DNA from 3 places in the Rahnella aquatilis CIP 78.65 genome. Region 2 is predicted to be linked to each of the others. Evidence: predicted binding sites of a transcription regulator. Region 2 holds the regulator's gene; each other region holds the start of a gene.

Region 1 (6,879 bases), 690 kb from region 2:
ACCCGGATTCTCCGATAGCGCGTGAAGCCAGCATCGCGATTTCTCCGGTTGTAGGGCCGGAAGCACTGACCGGCTCAACCCGTTTGAAATCCGGCACGGCGCAGAAACTGGTGCTGAATATGATTTCAACCGGAGCAATGGTTAAAAGTGGCAAGGTTTATCAGAACCTGATGGTGGATGTGAAAGCGACCAACGTGAAGCTGGTCGATCGTGCCTGCCGGATCGTTGTCGAGGCCACGGGCGCGGCACGCAGTGATGCCGAAGCGGCACTTTCCAGGACGGATTTTGAAGTTAAACCGGCTATTCTGATGCTGCTGGCAGGTATTGACGCGGAGCAGGCAAAAATACGTCTGGCTAAGCACCACGGATTCCTGCGCGCCGCACTGGCTGATTAACCTCAAGGAGTTGAGTATGGCGATGGCAATGGATAAAACGCAGAGACTGGCTTCTCAGATTCTGCAAGGTGTGGGCGGTGAGCGGAATATCCGCAAACTGGAAAACTGTATGACCCGTGTGCGTGTGGAAGTGCACGATGATGGTCGGTTGGATCTGACCAGCCTGAAAACGCTTGAAGGTATCAAAGGTTATCTGAAACAAGGTGACCAGCATCAGTTTATTGTTGGTCCGGGCGCGGCGGCAAAAGTGGTGGATGCGATGCGTCTGCTGTTGAGCCCTGCCGGGACGGCCAGTTCGTCGGATGAAAGCGAAATTGTCCGCAATAAAGCCAGCGCCAAAGCGAAATATTCTGCGCCGATGAGCGGGGCGCTGCGCAAACTGGCCGATGTATTTATCCCGCTGATCCCGGCATTTATCGCTTCAGGGCTGATTATGGGCATTATTAACTTGCTCAAACGGCCTGATATCGCCGGTTCCATTGCTCTTGATTATCCTAATGTGCTTGGCCTGCTGGCAATTTTTGGTGGTGCTGTGTTTGCCATCATGAATATTTTAGTCGGCGTGAATGCGGCGCGCGTTTTCGGCGGTTCTCAGGCCATGGGCGGCGTAATGGCGGGGATTCTCTCCAGTCCGGCGCTGGCGCAAATTACCCTGTTTGGCGAAACTTTACAGCCCGGTCGCGGCGGTGTGATTGCCGTATTACTGGTCGTCGCGCTGATGTGCTGGCTGGAGAAAAGGCTGCGTCAGTGGCTGCCGGAATCTGTCGAACTGATCCTCAATCCGCTGATCACCACGTTGATCACCGCCACGCTGGCGATTGTGATCCTGCAACCCATCGGCGGTTACATTTCGGATGGCATAGCCCACGGGGTCAATATTGCTATCGATAAAGGCGGATTACTGGTGGGCGCGGTGTTGGCGGGAACATTTCTGCCGCTGGTATTATCCGGACTGCATCAGGGGCTGGTGCCGATCCACGTTGAGCTGATCCAGGCGCATGGTTCTAATCCGCTGCTGCCGATTTTAGCGATGGCCGGTGTGGGGCAGGTAGGGGCGGCGATCGCGGTTTATATGAAAACCCGCAACGCGCGGCTAAAAAAAGTGATTAAAGGCGCGCTGCCGGTGGGTATTCTCGGCATCGGTGAACCGCTGATATTCGGTGTCACACTGCCGCTCGGCCGGCCTTTTATTGGCGCATGTTTGGGCGGAGCCGTCGGTGGTGCGCTAATCTGTTACTGGAAAGTCGCGACAGTCATCACGTTTGGCATTTCCGGGCTGCCGCTGGCGCTGACCATTATTTCCGGCAAAGTGGTGTTGTATCTGACGGGTTTAGTCATTACGGTATTGGCTGGTTTTATTTTTACCTGGTTGATGGGGTTCAACGATCCCGAGGAGTAACGGATTGAGTACGAAGCCTGATCGGCGGGTAGTCTTTTTTGATCTTGATGGCACGCTGCACCAGCAGGATATGTTCGGCAGCTTTCTGCGGTTTTTGTTGAGGCGGATGCCGCAGAATCTGATTTTAGTCGTCCCGGTTCTGCCGCTGGTGGGGATCGGACTGTTTATCCACGGGCGCGCCGCACGCTGGCCAATGAGCCTGTTACTGTGGTCGATTACCTTCGGCCACGGTGAAGCACGCCTGAAAGCACTGGAGCTGCAATTTGTCGCCGCGTTTCGCGAGAAAGTGGTGGAGTTTCCGGTGGTGCAGCGCAGGCTGCGTGAATATCTCGACAGCGATGATACTGAAGTCTGGCTGATCACCGGGTCACCGGAAAATCTGGTGAAGCAGGTTTATCATACTTCCCTGTTTTTGCCGAAGGTTCGTCTGGTCGGCAGCCGGATTGCCCGTGGCAAAGGCGGATGGGTGTTGACCTTGCGTTGCCTGGGTGAGGAGAAAGTCGTGCAACTCGAAAGCCGCATTGGCTCACCGCTTAAGCTGTACAGCGGATACAGCGACAGCAAACAGGACAATCCGTTGTTGTTCTTTTGCGAGCACCGTTTTCGCGTCAGTAAACAGGGTGAGTTACAGCAACTGGAATAACGGCCAGCGCAAAAATCAGATAAAATGTCTGCCGGTAAAAAATGATTGAGGTAGAAGTGGCAGACGCAGAGTTGGCAGTAATCAATGATGATGAACACTGGATGCAACATGCCATGACTCTGGCGCTCAAAGCGCAGGACGAGGGCGAAGTGCCGGTGGGTGCGGTACTGGTTTTAGACAATCAGGTGATTGGCGAAGGCTGGAACCGGTCTATCGGCCATCATGATCCGACAGCGCACGCGGAAATCATGGCTTTACGTCAGGGTGGCAACGCCGTACAAAATTATCGTCTGCTCGACGCCACACTGTACGTCACGCTGGAACCTTGTGTGATGTGCGCAGGGGCGATGATCCACAGCCGGATCCGCCGCGTAGTGTATGGTGCCGCTGATGCCAAAACCGGTGCTGCGGGCTCTTTGCTTGATGTATTACGCCATCCTGGCATGAATCATCAGGTGGAGATTAAGGCGGGTGTACTGGCAGAAGCCTGTTCGCAACAACTGAGTGCGTTTTTTCGTTTTCGCCGCAGCCAGAAAAAAGCACTGCGACGGGCAGAACGTGCCGCTCAGGCCGGTGATGCGGCGGATGATCAGGGCTGAAAAACGGGCCTGCCCGTCTCAGGGAGCCAGCGCTTCCTGTGCATTCACCACCGGATACCCTTGACCTAACTGAGCCTGCAAGGCCGCTTTCTGTGCCTGCTGTTTTTCCTTTTCCATCAGATATCCCACCAGGCTCAGCTGATATCGACGGATATTTTCCACATAGTTATATGCCTGCGTGCCGCGCGCATACCCGTAATTCGTCCGGCTGAAGAAGCGTTTCTGATTCAGCATCGGCAGACGTTGCTTCACATCCGCCCAGCTGTCGGGATTGCCTTTTTGCTGCGCCGTCAGCTTACGGGCATCCAGCATATGGCCATAACCCATGTTATAAGCTGCAAGTGCAAACCAGATCCGTTCATCCTGTGGAACAGATTCCGGCATTTTATCCATCAGATGCGACAGATACTGCGCACCGCCGCGAATGCTCTGTTCGGCATCGGTACGGTCTTCTACGTTCAGCCCGCCAGCGGTCGCGCGGGTCAGCATCATCACACCCCGTACGCCGGTCGGGGATTTCGCCAGGGGATCCCAGTGGGATTCCTGATAGGCGATGGCCGCCAGTAACCGCCAGTCAATATTCCCCGCATATTTTTCAAACAGCGGCTGTAAATCCGGCAGCGTACTGTCGATGGCTTTGAGGAAAGTCCGGGTATCGACGTAATCAAAATCACCCACGTGCCCGAGATATTTCTCATCCAGCTTTTCCAGCGTACCGTCTTCTGAAATCTGGCTGAAAAAGTCCAGCATGGCGGCAGAAAGACTGTCGTCGTCAGGCTGCTTGCGGTAATACCAGGTCACAGGTTCGTCGTCAGTGGCATCAAAAGCCACCGCGAGACGCGGATAAACGCGCTGCATCAGGGCGATGGTAACCGAGTCGCCCAGCGTATAATCGAGTTTACCGTTCTCGACCTGCTGCAACAGATCGCGTGGTGACATCTTATCGGTCGTGCTCCACGCGAGGTCGGGGTATTTTTTGCTGGCGGCTTCCAGTGTGGCGATATGCGCGCTACCCGCAGACACCATCAGCGAACCTTTGATATCCGCGAAGCTTTTCGGACGCGCGGCACCCTGCCGGTAAACCAGCTGCTGGGAAACGGAATAGTATTCCGGACCAGCACGGTAGCCTTTCAGCCGCTCATTGTTGTACACCAGGCCGGAAGCCAGGATGTCAGTATTGCCGTGATCCAGATCGTCAAACATGCTCTCGATGGTGGTGCGCTGTGTCACGACCAGCTGCACGCCCAGATAATCTGCAAAGCGTTTCGCCAGTTCGTAATCGAAGCCGAGATTGCCTTCCGGAGTGTCCATAAAAGTCAGTGGAGAATTGAGCGTGCTTACGCGCAATTCTCCACGGGATTTTATTTGATCCAGTTGGTCGCCTTCACCTCTGTGCCACGGGACTGCCGGCCATAAAGCCAGCGCCAGTAACAGAGCGGCGATCCCCATCAGGACATAATTAATTTTTAGTCGCGTCAAATAGTTATCTCGCTGCGGCGCTCTTGTTTTTTTACGCTATGCTGTGCAGTTCGTATGGTTATATCCCCAGTGCTGACGCATTTTGCTCAACAAAACGGCAGTCTGCAACTTTATTCATGATACCCGCAAGATTTGCAGGGCGATAAATGAATATCAAGTTTCCCTGCGCAAACGGTTTCGTCGGACGCCAGCTTTCTTTATAATAGCCCGCGTTTTCCCCCTGTTGCGCCCAATGAAGCACTGTGGTCAGTGTCTTCGAAGACGAGAGATCTGTCATTATGGAAATACTGCGTGGTTCGCCCGCTTTGTCGGCTTTTCGCATTAACAAATTGTTGTCCCGTTGTCAGGAAGCCCGCCTTCCGGTCAGCGATATCTACGCCGAATATGTACACTTTGCCGATGTCAGCGCGCCGCTGAATTCGGACGAACAAACCAAGCTACAACGCCTCCTGAAATACGGTCCTTCTCTCGCTGAACACGCTCCTTCTGGTCGTTTACTGTTGGTTACCCCGCGCCCCGGCACCATTTCTCCGTGGTCTTCCAAAGCTACCGATATCGCACATAATTGCGGCCTGTCGCAGGTTTTGCGTCTGGAACGCGGTCTGGCATTTTATGTTCAGGCCCCGCAACTGACCGAAGCACAGTGGAGCGAACTGGGCGCATTGCTGCATGACCGTATGATGGAAACCGTCTTTGGCCATCTGGAAGATGCCAGCGCGCTGTTTGCGCAGCATCAGCCTGCCCCGGTGCAGCATGTGGATATCCTCAGCGAAGGCCGTGGCGCACTGGAGGCCGCCAACACCAAATTAGGCCTGGCGCTGGCGCAGGACGAAATTGATTATCTGATGGATGCCTTTACGTCGTTGGGGCGCAACCCGACGGACATCGAATTGTATATGTTCGCACAGGCCAACTCAGAACACTGTCGTCACAAAATCTTCAACGCAGACTGGATTATCGACGGTGAAACGCAGCCGAAATCTCTGTTTAAGATGATTAAGAACACCTTCGAACATACCCCTGATCACGTGCTGTCGGCGTATAAAGATAACGCCGCCGTGATGGAAGGTTCGCAGGTCGGTCGTTTCTATGCCGATGCGAAAGACGGTCTGTACGATTTCCATCAGGAGCAGGCGCATATCCTGATGAAGGTAGAAACCCATAACCACCCGACGGCGATCTCTCCGTGGCCGGGTGCGGCTACCGGTTCCGGCGGTGAAATCCGTGACGAAGGGGCAACCGGTCGCGGCGCAAAACCGAAAGCCGGACTGGTCGGTTTCTCCGTTTCTAACCTGCGGATTCCGGGTTTTGAACAGCCGTGGGAAGAAGATTTCGGTAAGCCGGATCGTATCGTTACCGCGCTGGATATCATGACCGACGGCCCGCTGGGCGGCGCAGCATTTAACAACGAATTTGGTCGTCCGGCGCTGCTGGGCTACTTCCGTACTTACGAAGAAAACGTCAACAGTCACAATGGCCCTGAACTGCGTGGTTACCATAAACCGATCATGCTGGCGGGCGGTATCGGCAACATCCGTGCCGATCATGTGCAGAAAGGTGAAATCACCGTTGGCGCGAAGTTGATCGTCCTCGGCGGTCCGGCGATGAATATCGGTCTGGGCGGCGGCGCGGCGTCTTCTATGGCGTCCGGTCAGTCTGATGCCGATCTGGATTTTGCTTCCGTACAGCGCGACAACCCGGAAATGGAACGTCGTTGTCAGGAAGTCATCGACCGCTGCTGGCAACTGGGCGAAGCCAACCCGATTTTGTTTATCCATGACGTCGGTGCAGGCGGTTTATCCAACGCGATGCCGGAACTGGTCAGTGATGGTCACCGTGGCGGCCGTTTCCAGTTGCGCGACATCCTGAACGACGAGCCGGGCATGAGCCCGCTGGAAGTCTGGTGTAACGAATCGCAGGAACGTTACGTGCTGGCGGTTTCTCCCGCACAGCTCGAACAGTTCGATGCGATCTGCCAGCGCGAACGCGCCCCTTATGCGGTCATCGGTGAAGCCACCGAAGAAATGCATCTTTCTCTGGAAGACAGCCATTTCGATAACCAGCCAATTGATATGCCGCTGGATGTCCTGCTGGGCAAAACGCCAAAAATGACCCGCGACGTCACCACGCTGAAAGCGAAAGGCGATGACCTGAATGCAGAAAATATCCAGATTGCTGAAGCGGTAAATCGTGTTCTGCATCTGCCTGCCGTTGCCGAGAAAACCTTCCTGATCACCATCGGCGACCGCACTGTCACCGGTATGGTCGCGCGTGACCAGATGGTCGGCCCGTGGCAGATCCCGGTAGCCGACTGCGCAGTCACCACCGCCAGCCTCGACAGCTACCACGGCGAAGCGATGTCAC
Region 2 (6,879 bases):
GTTCACCGTCAACCCACAATTGCGGGAACGTTGGCCAGTTAGCAAATTTGGGCATTTCAGCACGGATGTCCGGGTTCTGCAGAATATCCACGTAAGCAAAACGCTCGCCACAGGCGGAAAGCGCCTGAACAGCCTGAGCGGAGAAACCGCAGCTTGGCAGTTTTGGAGAACCTTTCATGTACAGCAGAATCGGGTTTTCAGAAACTTGCTTCTGAATCTTTTCAATTGTCGGAGTGGTCATTTCTTGCTTCCTCAAGCCGGTACAGGCTGTCACGATCATTACTCTTCACGCGCAGCACAAAGAGACGGTGCACAATCACAATGCTTTCTATTGTAACGATGGCAGCCATCAGATAAAAACGCCATTTTTTGTGGGGTCTTTCTCAATACTGGCATTTTATTTAACAATTTTTACTGTGTGCGCTCAGGCTCACATATTAAAACATTCATCGAGAATAACATTTTTGGCGTTCATCAATCACGTCAGATTTGCAAAATCCCATTCTTTAACTTAAATATTAACACCCTGAAAAATGGTTATTTTTTTGACTAAAAATGGCGTTTATTTCGACATAAAAAAAGCTATTAACTTTTTCTCACAATATGATCTAGAATCGAGGCAATTCGTGCTTTTTTGTCGGGTCCTTTTAGGCAATACTCTGACATCCCTGATGTTTAACCTACCACTCATGGTAACGAAGCTATGCGCTTACTGTTCACGCTTTTTGTGCTGCTCTTTACCCAACTGTTTCTGAATATGGCTCATGCATCGCCGCAGACTCGTGTCTCTGCCGATCAACGTAAAAGTCATGTTAATCAGGCTGCGCCGGAAGAACGGCGAAAGCGAAAAACAGCTGCCGCGAAAACCAGTAAAAAAACTAAAATCACGCCAGTGACAGAACAAAAAACTCAGGACAAGAATTCGAAGAAGAAAGTAAAAAGCACCGAACTGGTTAAACGAAAGACCACAACGGAGAAAAGTGTCAGAACGACCCGGGCCGAGAGTAAAAAAGAAAAGACACTGAAGACCACCCGGGCCGAAAGCAGAACAGAGAAACACGCTAAAACCCGTGCACTCGCGAAAAACAGCACGGAAAGGGCCAGTAAAAAAGAAGCCTATGGCCGGCACCGCAAAGGTAAAAAGTCCGAAGAAGACAGCAAACCGATTACGCTCAGTGCAACACATAAAAAACGCTATCAGCATGCCCAGCAAACGGCCATGACCAAACTGATGCATCAGGTAGGAAAACCGTATCGCTGGGGCGGAACCTCACCGAATACCGGTTTTGATTGCAGCGGCTTAGTCTATTACGCCTACAAAGATTTGATCCGCATTAAAATGCCACGCACAGCGAATGAAATGTATCACCTGCGCGATGCGGCTCCGGTCAAACGCGGCGAACTTGAAAGCGGTGATCTGGTATTCTTCAGAATCAATAACCGCGGCGCAGCAGACCATGTTGGTGTTTATGTGGGTAACGGCAAGTTTATTCAGTCTCCGAGAACAGGCGAAGACATTAAAATCACCTCTCTCGGCGATGATTACTGGCAAGATCACTATGTGGGCGCACGTCGGGTAATGACCCCGAAAACGATCCGATAATAAACAATTCGTTAAGTCTGAAGTTTCGCTAATCAGCCATTGAATAGCATTTAACGAAGCGTTTATGCAGGGAAGAGTATCAGCGGTAACGGTCAGTGCGTAAAATTGAAAAGGGCGATCCCTGCAACAGGAATCGCCCTTTTTTATGGCGGATCACTTAATGAATCAGTTCATCACTGCGGTGAAGCTGAAAGCAATAATCATAAGCAAAGCGCATACCGTGGTGATCAACGATAATTTCAGGTTGCTGTCCATCAAACCCCCTTTCGGATCAAATTGTGGCATTTTTAAAGCCACACTCATTGTGTGCCAACGCATTTTCTCATAATTAACCTTTAAAATCTTGTGTTGAATGACAAGGCGTTCCTGAGAATTTTGCTTCCACTTTCCTGCATTATAAGAGAAAATTGTCGGTTAACACGCCTGTGTGCCGGTTGATTTCACCCGAGAGCATTTCACGCCTCATTCTGAAGAATCCACCCAACGATTTGACTGCCCTTTTAGAAGCCAGCAGTGAGATCCACGCAAGCAAACGATTAACATAATGCTAACGTGCTGAAACACGTGAGTTCAGGAGTCATTGTTTACATGGCAACGATTAAAGATGTCGCAAAGCGCGCTGGCGTTTCCACTACAACCGTGTCGCACGTCATCAATAAAACACGTTTCGTCGCCGAAGAAACCAAAGACGCGGTTCTCCTTGCAATCAAAGAGCTACATTACTCGCCGAGTGCTGTCGCCCGGAGTCTGAAGGTCAATAACACTAAAACGATCGGCCTGCTGGCGACATCCAGCGAAGCGCCCTATTTTGCCGAAGTGATTGAGGCCGTGGAAAACAGTTGCTTCTCCAAAGGCTATACGCTGATTTTATGTAACTCGCATAATAATCTGGAGAAACAACAAGCCTATCTGCAGATGCTGGCGCAAAAGCGCGTCGACGGCTTGCTGGTGATGTGCGCAGAATATCCTGATGAATTGCTTAATATGCTCGAGGAGCACCGCGCCATTCCCATGGTGGTCATGGACTGGGGCGAAGCGCGTAAAAACTTCACCGACAGCATTATTGATAATGCTTTCGAAGGCGGTTACATGGCCGGGCGTTATCTGATTGAACGCGGTCATCGTGATATTGGCGTGATCCCGGGACAACTTGCACGTAATACCGGCGGCGGCCGCTTCCAGGGGTTTGTGAAAGCACTGACCGAAGCCAATATTCCGCTTCGTGAGGAGTGGGTGGTTCAGGGCGATTTCGAGCCGGAATCGGGCTATCAGGCGATGCATAAAATTCTGATGCAAAAGCATCGCCCCACTGCCGTCTTCTGTGGCGGCGATGTGATGGCAATGGGCGCCATTTGTGCCGCAGACGAACTGGGCCTTCGCGTTCCTCAGGATATTTCTGTGATCGGTTACGACAATGTGCGTAATGCCCGTTATTTCTCTCCGGCGCTGACAACCGTGCATCAGCCGAAAGAACGTCTGGGTGAAATGGCCTTTACCATGTTGCTGGACAGAATTGTCAGTAAACGTGAAGAGTCTCAGACCATCGAGGTACATCCGAAACTGGTCGAGCGACGTTCAGTCGCCGACGGTCCGTACCGCGATTACCGCCGTTAACAGATATCGAACGCCTGCCTGTGCAGGCGTTTTTTTTAATCACGCAGCCATTCCTGATTCATCGTTTCTGTCTCGCCCATATAGTCCAGTAACCAGGCCAGTGAGGGTGACGGATTGCTTTGATCCCACGTCAGACAGCACGGACTGTCCGGGAACCTATTTTCCAGCGTCAGCACCTGCAACTTCTTCTGTTCTATCCACGGCGTGACGCGGTGAACCGGCATCATCCCCACGCATAAACCTTCGGTCAGGCACTCCAGCGCGCAGGTCCAGTCTGGCACGACCAGGCGCCGCTGATTATCCAGCGTCCAGGTATCACGCTTAGGCAATGTCCGGGAAGTATCTTCCAGACAGAGTGCCGGATAAGGCCGCAGTTGATCATCATTCAGTGCGCCGGATAATTGCGCCAGCGGATGTTGCGGGCTGACGACGCAATGCCAGTCCATAAATCCCATGTCACGAAAACTGAAGCGCCCGCCAACGGGTATCGCGCGCGTGGCACCGATCGCCACGTCTGCACGCCCGTCGACCAGCGCATCCCAGACACCATTAAACACTTCCGAGTGAATAATGAGTTCGGTATCCGCAAAATGGTGGTAAAAATCGAGCACCAGACGCCGTGTTCGTGCAGGTTTTACAATCCGGTCGACCGCCACACGTAATTCGCCGCGCCAGCCGTTCGCCACCTGCTGACACTGCCGGCGTGTGGCTATCATTTTTTTTGTCAGAATCCGCGCTTCATCGACAAAAACCTTGCCTGCAGGCGTCAGCACTACCTCCCGGTGGCGACGTTCAAACAACGGCACGGCCAGCCACTGCTCAAGCTGACGGACGGTATAGCTGATAGCCGAAGGCACGCGGTGCAAGTCTTGCGCTGCCGCACTAAAACTGCCGGTTCTTGCCACGGCATCAACCACTTCAAGGGTGTATTCTGACCACATAATTCAGCCTTCAATATTTTTGATAGCAGTGTGCAAATATTAGCGTTTCACAAGCCTGTTATCAAAGCGTTAAACTCCGCCTCCGGTACGTAATCTGCGTCACATCATCTGCAATAAATAAATTAACGAGACGATAATGAAACCCTCCTTTGGATTTATGCTCTATCTTGCGGGACTGAGCATGCTGGGCTTTTTAGCCACCGATATGTATCTGCCTGCGTTCAGCACCATGCAAACCAGCCTGATGACCAGTCCGGGGATGATCAGCGCAAGTCTGAGCATTTTTCTTGGCGGATTTGCTCTCGGCCAGTTGTTATGGGGGCCGCTGTCGGACAAGATCGGTCGAAAACCGGTCCTGCTTCTTGGCCTGACATTGTTTGCAGTCGGCTGTCTGGGCGTTATCTGGGTTGAAAACGTTCGCGCCCTTCTGGCCCTGCGCTTCTTACAGGCGATGGGGGTTTGTGCTGCCGCAGTCACCTGGCAGGCAATCGTTGTTGACCGTTTCTCTGCCGATGTAGCTAAAAAAACCTTCGCCAGCATTATGCCGTTAGTAGCACTTTCTCCGGCACTGGCACCGTTGCTGGGTGCGTGGGTGCTCAATCATTTTGACTGGGAAGCTATTTTTGCCCTGCTGACGGCGGTTGCCATCATTTTAGTGCTGACGACGCTGACTCTGCGTGAAAACAAACCGGCAAAACAAGCAAAGGCAGATAAAACCGGGTTTGTGACATTGCTGAAATCGCGTGTTTACAGCGGAAATGTCATGATTTATGCCGCCTGTTCAGCCGGCTTTTTTGCGTGGCTGACGGGTTCACCGTTTATCCTTAGCGACATGGGCTATTCGCCCGGTGCCATCGGGCTGAGCTATGTTCCGCAGACTATTGCTTTCCTGCTCGGGGGTTTTGGTTGCCGTGTTTTGATCAGCAAGCTGGACGGCAATAAAATTCTGCCATGGTTACTGGCGGGTTACGGCATCAGTATCGTGGCTTTGTTCTGTGTCGCCATGTTCACGGATGCCGGGCTGATAAGCCTGCTGATCCCTTTCTGTCTGATGGCTTTGGTGAATGGAGCAACCTATCCAATTGTTGTCGCGAATGCATTAATGCCATTTCCTGCTAATACAGGCAAGGCTGCAGCGTTGCAAAATACGCTGCAGCTCGGGCTTTGCTTCCTTGCCAGCCTGCTGGTTTCCGCATTTATTGTGCATCCGCTTATGGCGACAGTCACGATCATGCTGTCTACACTATTGTTGGTAGTTTGGGGCCGCTGGCTCTCTTTGCAGGATGAAATTGCGCCAGGCAATGAGCAGCAACCGGAGCAGGAAGCTCAGACACGGCATGCGAATTAATAGTGATAATACCCTGTTGTAACAATCACTTAACGGGCATTTTCATTCATTGTGATTAATTATTGAGAATGCCTGCCAGCGAGCCTATACTCAACAAAACCAAATAAAATAGCATTTTTACAAAACTTTTATTACATACTTAAGTCAGACGCGCGGACAGTGTCACACTTATTTTTTTCTTACTTTTTCAAGGATGATTTTCCTGCACGTCTTCTGGCGCGCAGGTGTTCTTCTTAATTTCCTCTGTTGGTGTCGAATATCGGGCTAGGCGCTAGTCGTCTGTTCTCATAAAGACCTGCAAAAAATAGCCTTTGCTTTTCCCGGCAGGTTAATAAGTCAGAAGAGAAAGTGATGGAGAAGCTATGAGTTCATCGTGTATAGAAGATCAAAGCATTCAGGACAATCAATGGTACCGGATCGCCAGTGAAATGCTGGCGATGGCAGGTATTCAGGTAAACGGTAATCGTCCTTTCGACCTTAAAGTAAAAAACACTGACTTCTTTAAGCGTGTTTTACAGGAAGGTTCTCTGGGCCTCGGTGAAAGTTATATGGATGGTTGGTGGGAATGTGACCGTCTGGATATCTTTTTCCAGCGCGTTATCCGCGCCGGTTTGGAAAATAAACTGCCCCACCATTTTAAAGATACGTTACGCGTCGCCGCAGCACGCCTGACCAATCTGCAATCCCGCAAACGGGCGTGGATTGTCGGTAAAGAGCATTATGATCTGGGCAACGATTTATTTACTCTGATGCTCGACCCTTACATGCAATATTCCTGCGGCTACTGGAAAGAAGCCACTACGCTTGAAGAGGCACAGGAAGCAAAACTCAAAATGATCTGTGACAAGCTGCAATTAAAACCGGGCCAGCGCTTACTGGATATCGGTTGCGGCTGGGGTGGATTATCAGAGTACGCTGCCAGAAATTATGGCGTGAGCGTTGTGGGTGTGACGATTTCTGCTGAGCAACAAAAACTGGCGCAAAAACGCTGTGAAGGGCTGGATGTCACCATCCTGCTACAGGATTACCGTGACCTTAATGATCAGTTTGACCGTATTGTTTCTGTCGGGATGTTTGAACATGTGGGTCCGAAAAATTATCAGACCTATTTTAATGTCGCCAAACGCAATATCAAACCTGACGGCATTTTCCTGCTGCACACCATCGGTTCTAACAAAACAGATCTTAATGTCGACCCGTGGATTGATAAATACATCTTCCCCAACGGTTGTCTGCCGTCTGTTCAGCAAATTGCACAAACCAGCGAGTCGCTGTTTGTCATGGAAGACTGGCACAATATCGGCGCTGATTATGACCGTACGCTGATGGCGTGGAATGAACGTTTCCAGAAACACTGGCCGGAACTGGCGGAA
Region 3 (6,879 bases), 1.7 Mb from region 2:
GCGGGCGTTCGCGGCGTAAAGTTTCTCTGTGAAATCAATTTCCTGCTGGCGTTTTTCAGTGATGGATAATGAGGAAATAATCGCATCAATTTTTTTCGCTTTCAGGGACGGGATCAGCGCATCGAAATCGCTTTCAACGTAGGTACATTTAATGGCTGCACGTTTGCACATCTCATTTGCCAGGTCGATATCAAAACCCACCAGCTTGCCGCTGGAGTCTTTTGATTCAAATGGGGCGTAAGTCGGATCAGTACCGATATTAATTGCTTTAGGCGCGGCAGCAAATGCACTGCCTGCACTGGCTAAGACCAGAACCAGCGGAAGAACCTTGAACAACTTTTTCATACATTAGCCTCAGTGATTATTCATCTGTTGTGGTTGTGTGTGCGTGAATGAACGTCTTTTTATAGTTTGCTGAACGATGCAAATGGCTTTTTGCCAGGTTTTCTCATGCACTTTTCGTGCCGTTTCTCTGCATCGCGATTTTCCGCAGCGGGAGAGTGAAAACCGGTCAAAAAAGCATCGGGATAATGAAAGTTTTCAAAGGTCTGAGGGAAGAATAGCTGAAGGGGGATTTAACACTGCACCTCAATGAATCAAATTGTGATCATTGTTGGTGCAATGTAACGGAAGTGCGCGAAATGGGTGCGTATTGGGACGTGAAAGTTTAGTGGCTGCCCTGCCATCGAACAAATAAGTCTTCCGGCAGTTCGATATCAAACTGATCAATCACCCGGTTTACCGTCTGATCAATAATATCTTCCACCGAGGCCGGGCGATGATAAAACGCCGGGACCGGCGGCATAATGATTGCGCCAAGCTCTGCGGCCTGCGTCATCAGACGCAGATGACCGAGATGCAGCGGCGTTTCGCGCACACACAACACCAGACGGCGATGTTCTTTCAGCACCACGTCCGCCGCACGGGTCAGCAGGCCGTCGGTGTAACTGTTCACGATGCCGGAGAGCGTTTTGATCGAGCAGGGTAAAATCACCATGCCGGCAGTTTTAAAAGAACCGGAAGAAATGCTGGCTGCGATATCGCGGGAATCATGTACCACATCCGCCAGCGCCTGAACGTCGCGCAGTGTGAGATCGGTTTCCAGTGTCAGCGTCTGGCGGGCCGCATTGCTCATCACCAGATGTGTTTCGATATCCGGTACGCTCTGCAATACCTGCAAGAGCCTGACACCATAGATTGCGCCGCTGGCGCCGGAAATACCGACGATAAGTTGTTTCATGAACACTGCCTTAGAAAAATGAACCCGGACCCGGTGGTGCCAATACTGACATAAATTCAGGCATAAAAAAACGCGCCCGCCCGGTGTTCACCGGAGGGGCGCGCCTGAGAGAATGCCAGCAACGGGCAGATTAGCCTTCGTTATGCATCTCGAGGTTTTCAGCTTCCTGCTGACCACGCAACGCCTGAGCGTCATCGTTGCGCAGGGCTTCGAGGTATTCCAGATAGTTCTGGTCAACGTCCTTGGTGACGTAAACACCGTCGAAGACTGAACATTCGAATTTCTCGATATCCATATTATCTTCTTTCACTGCCGCGATAAGGTCGCTCAGATCCTGGAAGATTAAGGCATCGGCACCAATCATCTGATTGATTTCGCTGACTTCACGGCCATGAGCAATCAGCTCGTTGGCGCTTGGCATATCGATACCGTAAACATTCGGGAAACGAATTTCCGGTGCCGCAGACGCCAGATAAACACGTCGCGCCCCGGCTTCACGCGCCATCTCAACAATCTGCTGAGAAGTCGTACCGCGTACGATGGAGTCATCCACCAGCAGCACGTTTTTATCACGGAATTCAGCGCGGTTAGCATTCAGTTTACGACGTACAGATTTACGACGTTCCTGCTGGCCCGGCATGATAAAGGTGCGACCCACATAGCGGTTTTTCACAAACCCCTGACGGTAAGGTTTATCCAGAATACGGGCAATTTCCAGCGCGATATCACAGGAGGTTTCCGGGATCGGGATCACCACGTCGATATCCAGGTCTTCCCATTCACGGGCAATTTTCGCGCCCAGCTTTTCACCCATACGGACACGGGCGCTGTAGACGGAAATTTTATCGATGAAGGAATCCGGACGCGCGAAATAGACGTATTCGAACAGGCACGGATTGTACTGCGGGTTCTCCGCGCACATGCGGGTGAACAGCTGACCTTTTTCGGTGATGTACACCGCTTCGCCCGGCGCAACGTCGCGCAGGAACTCAAAGCCCAGCGTATCAAGCGCCACACTCTCAGAAGCCACCATGTACTCGTTACGGCCATCTTCCAGCGTACGTTTACCGATGACCAGCGGACGGATACCGTGCGGGTCACGGAACGCCAGCATGCCGTGGCCGATAATCATCGCCACACACGCGTAAGCACCACGGATTTTCAGATTCACTGCGGCAACCGCAGCAAAAATGTTGTCAGCTTCCAGCGGGTAATGCTGGAAACGATCCAGTTCACTCGCCAGAATATTCAGCAGGATCTCAGAATCGGACGTGGTGTTCACATGACGACGCTGCCCTTCGAACAGGTTGCTGCGCAATTCGTGAGCATTGGTCAGGTTACCGTTATGGGCAAGGGTGATGCCGAACGGAGAGTTGACGTAAAAAGGTTGAGCTTCTGAAGCGCTGGAACTGCCAGCCGTTGGGTAGCGCACATGGCCGATACCCATGTTGCCCTGTAAGCGTTGCATATGGCGGGCTTCGAAAACATCCTTCACCAGGCCATTCGCTTTACGTAAACGGAAGTTATTATTCGCATCGATGGTGGTGATGCCTGCGGCATCCTGACCACGGTGTTGTAACACCGTTAACGCGTCATAAATCGACTGGTTTACCGGCATGAAACCGGCGATACCGACAATACCGCACATGTTGTCTTTTCCTCTTCAGCGCTGCCAAAACTAAATATGTTTTGGCAAGAAACTCGACGTGCTCTGCAGGTAGTCAAAGAACCACCTGATGATATAACTGAACTGTGGGATCAACTGGGATTGTTTCCAGTCTTCACTTTGTGAAAAACCGGTAAAAGTATCGAGGAAGAACAGCATCGCGGAGACGATTAACACCCCGCGCAGTGCGCCGAAGCACACACCTAACACCCTGTCAGTGCCGGACAACCCGGTTCTTTCAACCAGTGAGCCAATCACATAGTTGACAATTGCACCTACGATCAACGTCGCGATGAACAAGATGGCAATTGCGATCCCGTTTCGAACTAACTCATCTTCGAAACGTGTGAAGTAGATGGCGAGGTAAGGGTAATAATGGCTGGCAACAAAAAAGGCGCAAGCCCAGGTTACCAGCGATAAAGCCTCACGAACAAAGCCACGGATTAAACTGACTAAAGCAGAAAATCCGATAACCGCAATAATGACGTAATCAATCCAGACCATTAACTATTCCAGTGTCTAATCCAGTCACATCTGCCCCGGCATCCCGTTCGCGGCGAATTCTAACAGAAAAAGAAAACGTTTGCGTAGGGGAAATCAGCCGGTCAGACAAATTAATAATAGCGATTAAAAAAACCTCAATCGCAGCATAAACCTATAAAAATCCAGCCAGAGGATCTTATAGAAAAAGGGCACAAATCGCTTGTGCCCTCCGTGGTATTTTTTATGTATTTATCAACTCCCTCCCCTGCAAAAGGAGGGTTTGGGGTGGGGTATTAAGGGCAACTCTGAATCTAACGCTGCCTGCTAAACCCCCTCCCAGCCTCCCCCTTCGCAGGGGGAGGAGCAAAGTCAGTGCGCGCTGTATGCGCGAACCTGCCCACCTAATCCACTCAGCTGTTGCAGTTGCGGAAGTGACGCTTCAAGCTTCTGCTTCGAGGCATCCGGGCCGACGTACAGGCGCGTGATCTGCCCCTGAACCGGTGTGGCCGGAACGGTGTAAGCACGGAAACCAGACAACCGCAGATTTGCCACAATCTCATTGGCTTTGGCGGCATTTTTCAGTGCGCCAAGTTGCACCACATAAGACTGCCCTGCTGGCGCTTTTTCTTCCGGCGCAGCCTTCGGCTGTTCAACCGGTTTAGGTTGTTCGGCAACCGCCTTCGGTTGTTCGGCCGGTTTCGGCTGCTCCACAGGCTTCGGTTTCACCGTGGGCTTAGCTTCCACCATCGGTTTAGGTTCAATCGTTTTTGGCTTCTGAGGCGCAGGTTTGACCGGCGCGGTCTGTACCGGTTTTTTCTGTTCAGGCAGCGTGGTGGCCGGCGGAGCTTCTATTGTGGTGTTGCCGGGTGCCACATTGCCCTGATTCGCGGCATTGGTATTGTTGGCTGAACTCTCCATGTCCGGTTCGCCGTTCATGGCCTGATCAGCACCTTCCGGCGGCTGAGCAGGCAAAGATTGCGTGACCGGTGGCACCGAATCCTGTTCCTCAACATCACCCGGTTTTGGCACCAATGGAATAGACGCAAATTCGTCTTCGTAATGCTTTTTCTTGCCGTCGAGTAAACCGGGCAAAATGATGACGCCCAGCGCCACCAGAATGACCGTCCCGACCAGACGATTTTGAAACTTACTTGCCACTGGTTTTCCCCGTGTCTATAGCATCCATTACGTGAGCTACGGTATGGAACGAGCCGCAGACAATCACAATATCCTGAGGAGCCGCCTCCTGCATAGCCTGTTTCCAGGCAGACTCCACATCATCAAACTGGTGCGCCTGCGGCAGATGTGCCGTCAGTTCTTCAACACTGGCCCCGCGCGGGCCTTCCAGCGGCGCGCAATACCATTCATCCACCTGAGGCGACAGGCAAGCCAGCGTACCGGCAATATCTTTGTCTTTCAACATTCCGACGACGGCGCGTACTTTGCCGCCATTACGTGGCTGTTCCGCCAGGCGTCCGGCCAGATACGCCGCCGCATGCGGGTTGTGCGCGACATCCAGGATCAGACGAGGTGATTCACTCACCGTCTGGAAACGCCCCGGCAAGGCCGCGCGCTGTAAACCAGCGCGCAACGCGGCTTCAGGAATATCCAGGGTGGAATAATGCAGCGCGGCCAGCGCGGTCGCGGCGTTAGCCAGCGGGACATTTGGCAACGGTAAACCCTCCAGCCCGTTAACCTCATGGCCTTCTTCCAGCGCTGCCCAGCGCCACTGTCCGGCATCCGCAGAAAAATGCCAGTTGACATCACGGCGATGTAAATCAGCGTGTTTTTCCTGCGCAACGGCAGCAATAGATTGCGGCATCTCCGGCTCACCGACCACGGCCGGTTTACCGCTACGGAAAATACCGGCTTTTTCGCGGCCAATGCTTTCGCGGTCAGAACCCAGCCAGTCGGTATGATCGAGCGCAATGCTGGTAACGACAGCCACGCTGGCATCGACAATATTGGTCGCGTCCAGACGCCCGCCCAGCCCGACTTCAAGTATCACCACATCCAGCGTAGCCTGTTTAAACAGCTGCAACGCCGACAATGTACCGTATTCAAAATAGGTCAGCGAGATATCGCCACGGCCAGCTTCCAGCACCGCAAAAGATTCGCAATGCGCAGATTCCGCTAATTCTTCCCCCTGAATCCGGACACGTTCGGTGTAACGCACCAGATGCGGGGAGCTGTAAACGCCCACACGGTAACCCGCCGCCATCAGAATGGACTCCAGCGTCGCACAGGTGGTGCCTTTGCCGTTGGTTCCGGCTACGGTGAAAACCAGCGGCGCAGGCGTCAGTAAATCGAGTTTCGCGGCAACCGCTTTGACCCGATCAAGGCCAAGCTCAATAGCCTGAGAGTGGAGATGTTCGAGATAATAAAGCCACGTGGCCAAAGGCGACGTGGCTTGGGGAATAAGTTGATTTTGCATGAGTCCCGTTCAACCTTGTCAGGTCCACTTCGACACTACATCACCAGACTGTGACAGCAGGCAATGCCCTCTTTGTCAGATCATACCAACAGAGTAAAAGCACGGCTGTCTGTTTTGCAGAAAAACAGTGTGGGCGGCACAACATGCGATGGCCGCCCGAATAACTGACCGGCGTTTACCCTGTTCGATCAGGCATCCTGGTTGTCAGCGGCAGAACCGTTGACAGCCACATGGACGTCAGCCACTTTTGGCTCCGGTTGCCCGGTCAGTTTCGCCAGAACGCTGCCCAGTTTGGCTCGCATTTCAGGACGACGTACGATCATATCAATCGCACCTTTTTCGATCAGGAACTCACTGCGCTGGAAGCCCGGCGGCAGTTTTTCGCGAACGGTCTGCTCGATAACGCGTGGACCGGCGAAACCGATCAGCGCTTTCGGCTCAGCGACGTTAATATCGCCCAGCATCGCCAGACTGGCAGAAACACCGCCCATGGTCGGGTCAGTCAGAACAGAAATGTACGGCAAGCCGCGTTCCTGTAATTTCGCCAGTGCTGCACTGGTTTTCGCCATCTGCATCAGCGACATCAGCGCTTCCTGCATACGGGCGCCGCCACTGGCAGAGAAACACACCAGCGGGCAGTTATCTTCCAGTGCCTGCTCAACGGCTCGCACAAAACGCGCCCCCACAACGGACGCCATTGAACCGCCCATGAAGGCAAATTCAAACGATGCGACCACGATTGGCATGCCAAACAGCGTACCTTTCATGACGACCATCGCGTCTTTTTCGTTGGTTTCTTTTTGTGCTGCAACCAAGCGATCTTTGTATTTCTTGGAATCTTTAAACTTCAGAACATCTTTAGGCTCAAGCTCGCTGCCTAACTCAACCTCACTGCCCTCATCCATGAAAGTGGACAGACGCATACGCGCGGTAAGGCGCATATGGTGGTCGCACTTAGGGCACACCATGAGATTGCGCTCAAGCTCGGCGCGGTAAAGAACCTGCCCGCAGCTGTCACATTTAGTCCAGACGCCCTCAGGAATACTGGCCTTACGG

Evidence for each region. Region 2 encodes PurR, which represses purine synthesis genes. Its sites were predicted from a motif close to CANGCAAACGTTTGCNTG; they were not measured.
Region 1: the regulator PurR is predicted to act here: its motif matches at 4,680-4,697, upstream of purL (phosphoribosylformylglycinamidine synthase).
Region 3: the regulator PurR is predicted to act here: its motif matches at 3,479-3,496, upstream of cvpA (colicin V production protein).

The regions. Positions count from the first base shown of each region.
Region 1 is NC_016818.1:3,714,064-3,720,942, reverse strand. Features, by position in the region: gene murQ (N-acetylmuramic acid 6-phosphate etherase) at 1-395, shown strand, start outside; gene RAHAQ2_RS16895 (PTS transporter subunit EIIC) at 424-1,794, shown strand; gene yfhb (phosphatidylglycerophosphatase C) at 1,799-2,437, shown strand; gene tadA (tRNA adenosine(34) deaminase TadA) at 2,479-3,036, shown strand; gene mltF (membrane-bound lytic murein transglycosylase MltF) at 3,055-4,515, opposite strand; gene purL (phosphoribosylformylglycinamidine synthase) at 4,794-6,879, shown strand, end outside.
Region 2 is NC_016818.1:3,028,275-3,035,153, forward strand. Features, by position in the region: gene RAHAQ2_RS13585 (Grx4 family monothiol glutaredoxin) at 1-241, opposite strand, end outside; gene RAHAQ2_RS26130 (hypothetical protein) at 222-350, opposite strand; gene RAHAQ2_RS13590 (C40 family peptidase) at 704-1,603, shown strand; gene cydH (cytochrome bd-I oxidase subunit CydH) at 1,769-1,921, opposite strand; gene purR (HTH-type transcriptional repressor PurR) at 2,192-3,217, shown strand; gene punR (DNA-binding transcriptional activator PunR) at 3,253-4,158, opposite strand; gene punC (purine nucleoside transporter PunC) at 4,295-5,506, shown strand; gene cfa (cyclopropane fatty acyl phospholipid synthase) at 5,869-6,879, shown strand, end outside.
Region 3 is NC_016818.1:1,342,397-1,349,275, reverse strand. Features, by position in the region: gene argT (lysine/arginine/ornithine ABC transporter substrate-binding protein ArgT) at 1-345, opposite strand, end outside; gene RAHAQ2_RS06305 (UbiX family flavin prenyltransferase) at 668-1,240, opposite strand; gene purF (amidophosphoribosyltransferase) at 1,371-2,888, opposite strand; gene cvpA (colicin V production protein) at 2,919-3,410, opposite strand; gene dedD (cell division protein DedD) at 3,759-4,547, opposite strand; gene folC (bifunctional tetrahydrofolate synthase/dihydrofolate synthase) at 4,537-5,823, opposite strand; gene accD (acetyl-CoA carboxylase, carboxyltransferase subunit beta) at 6,012-6,879, opposite strand, start outside.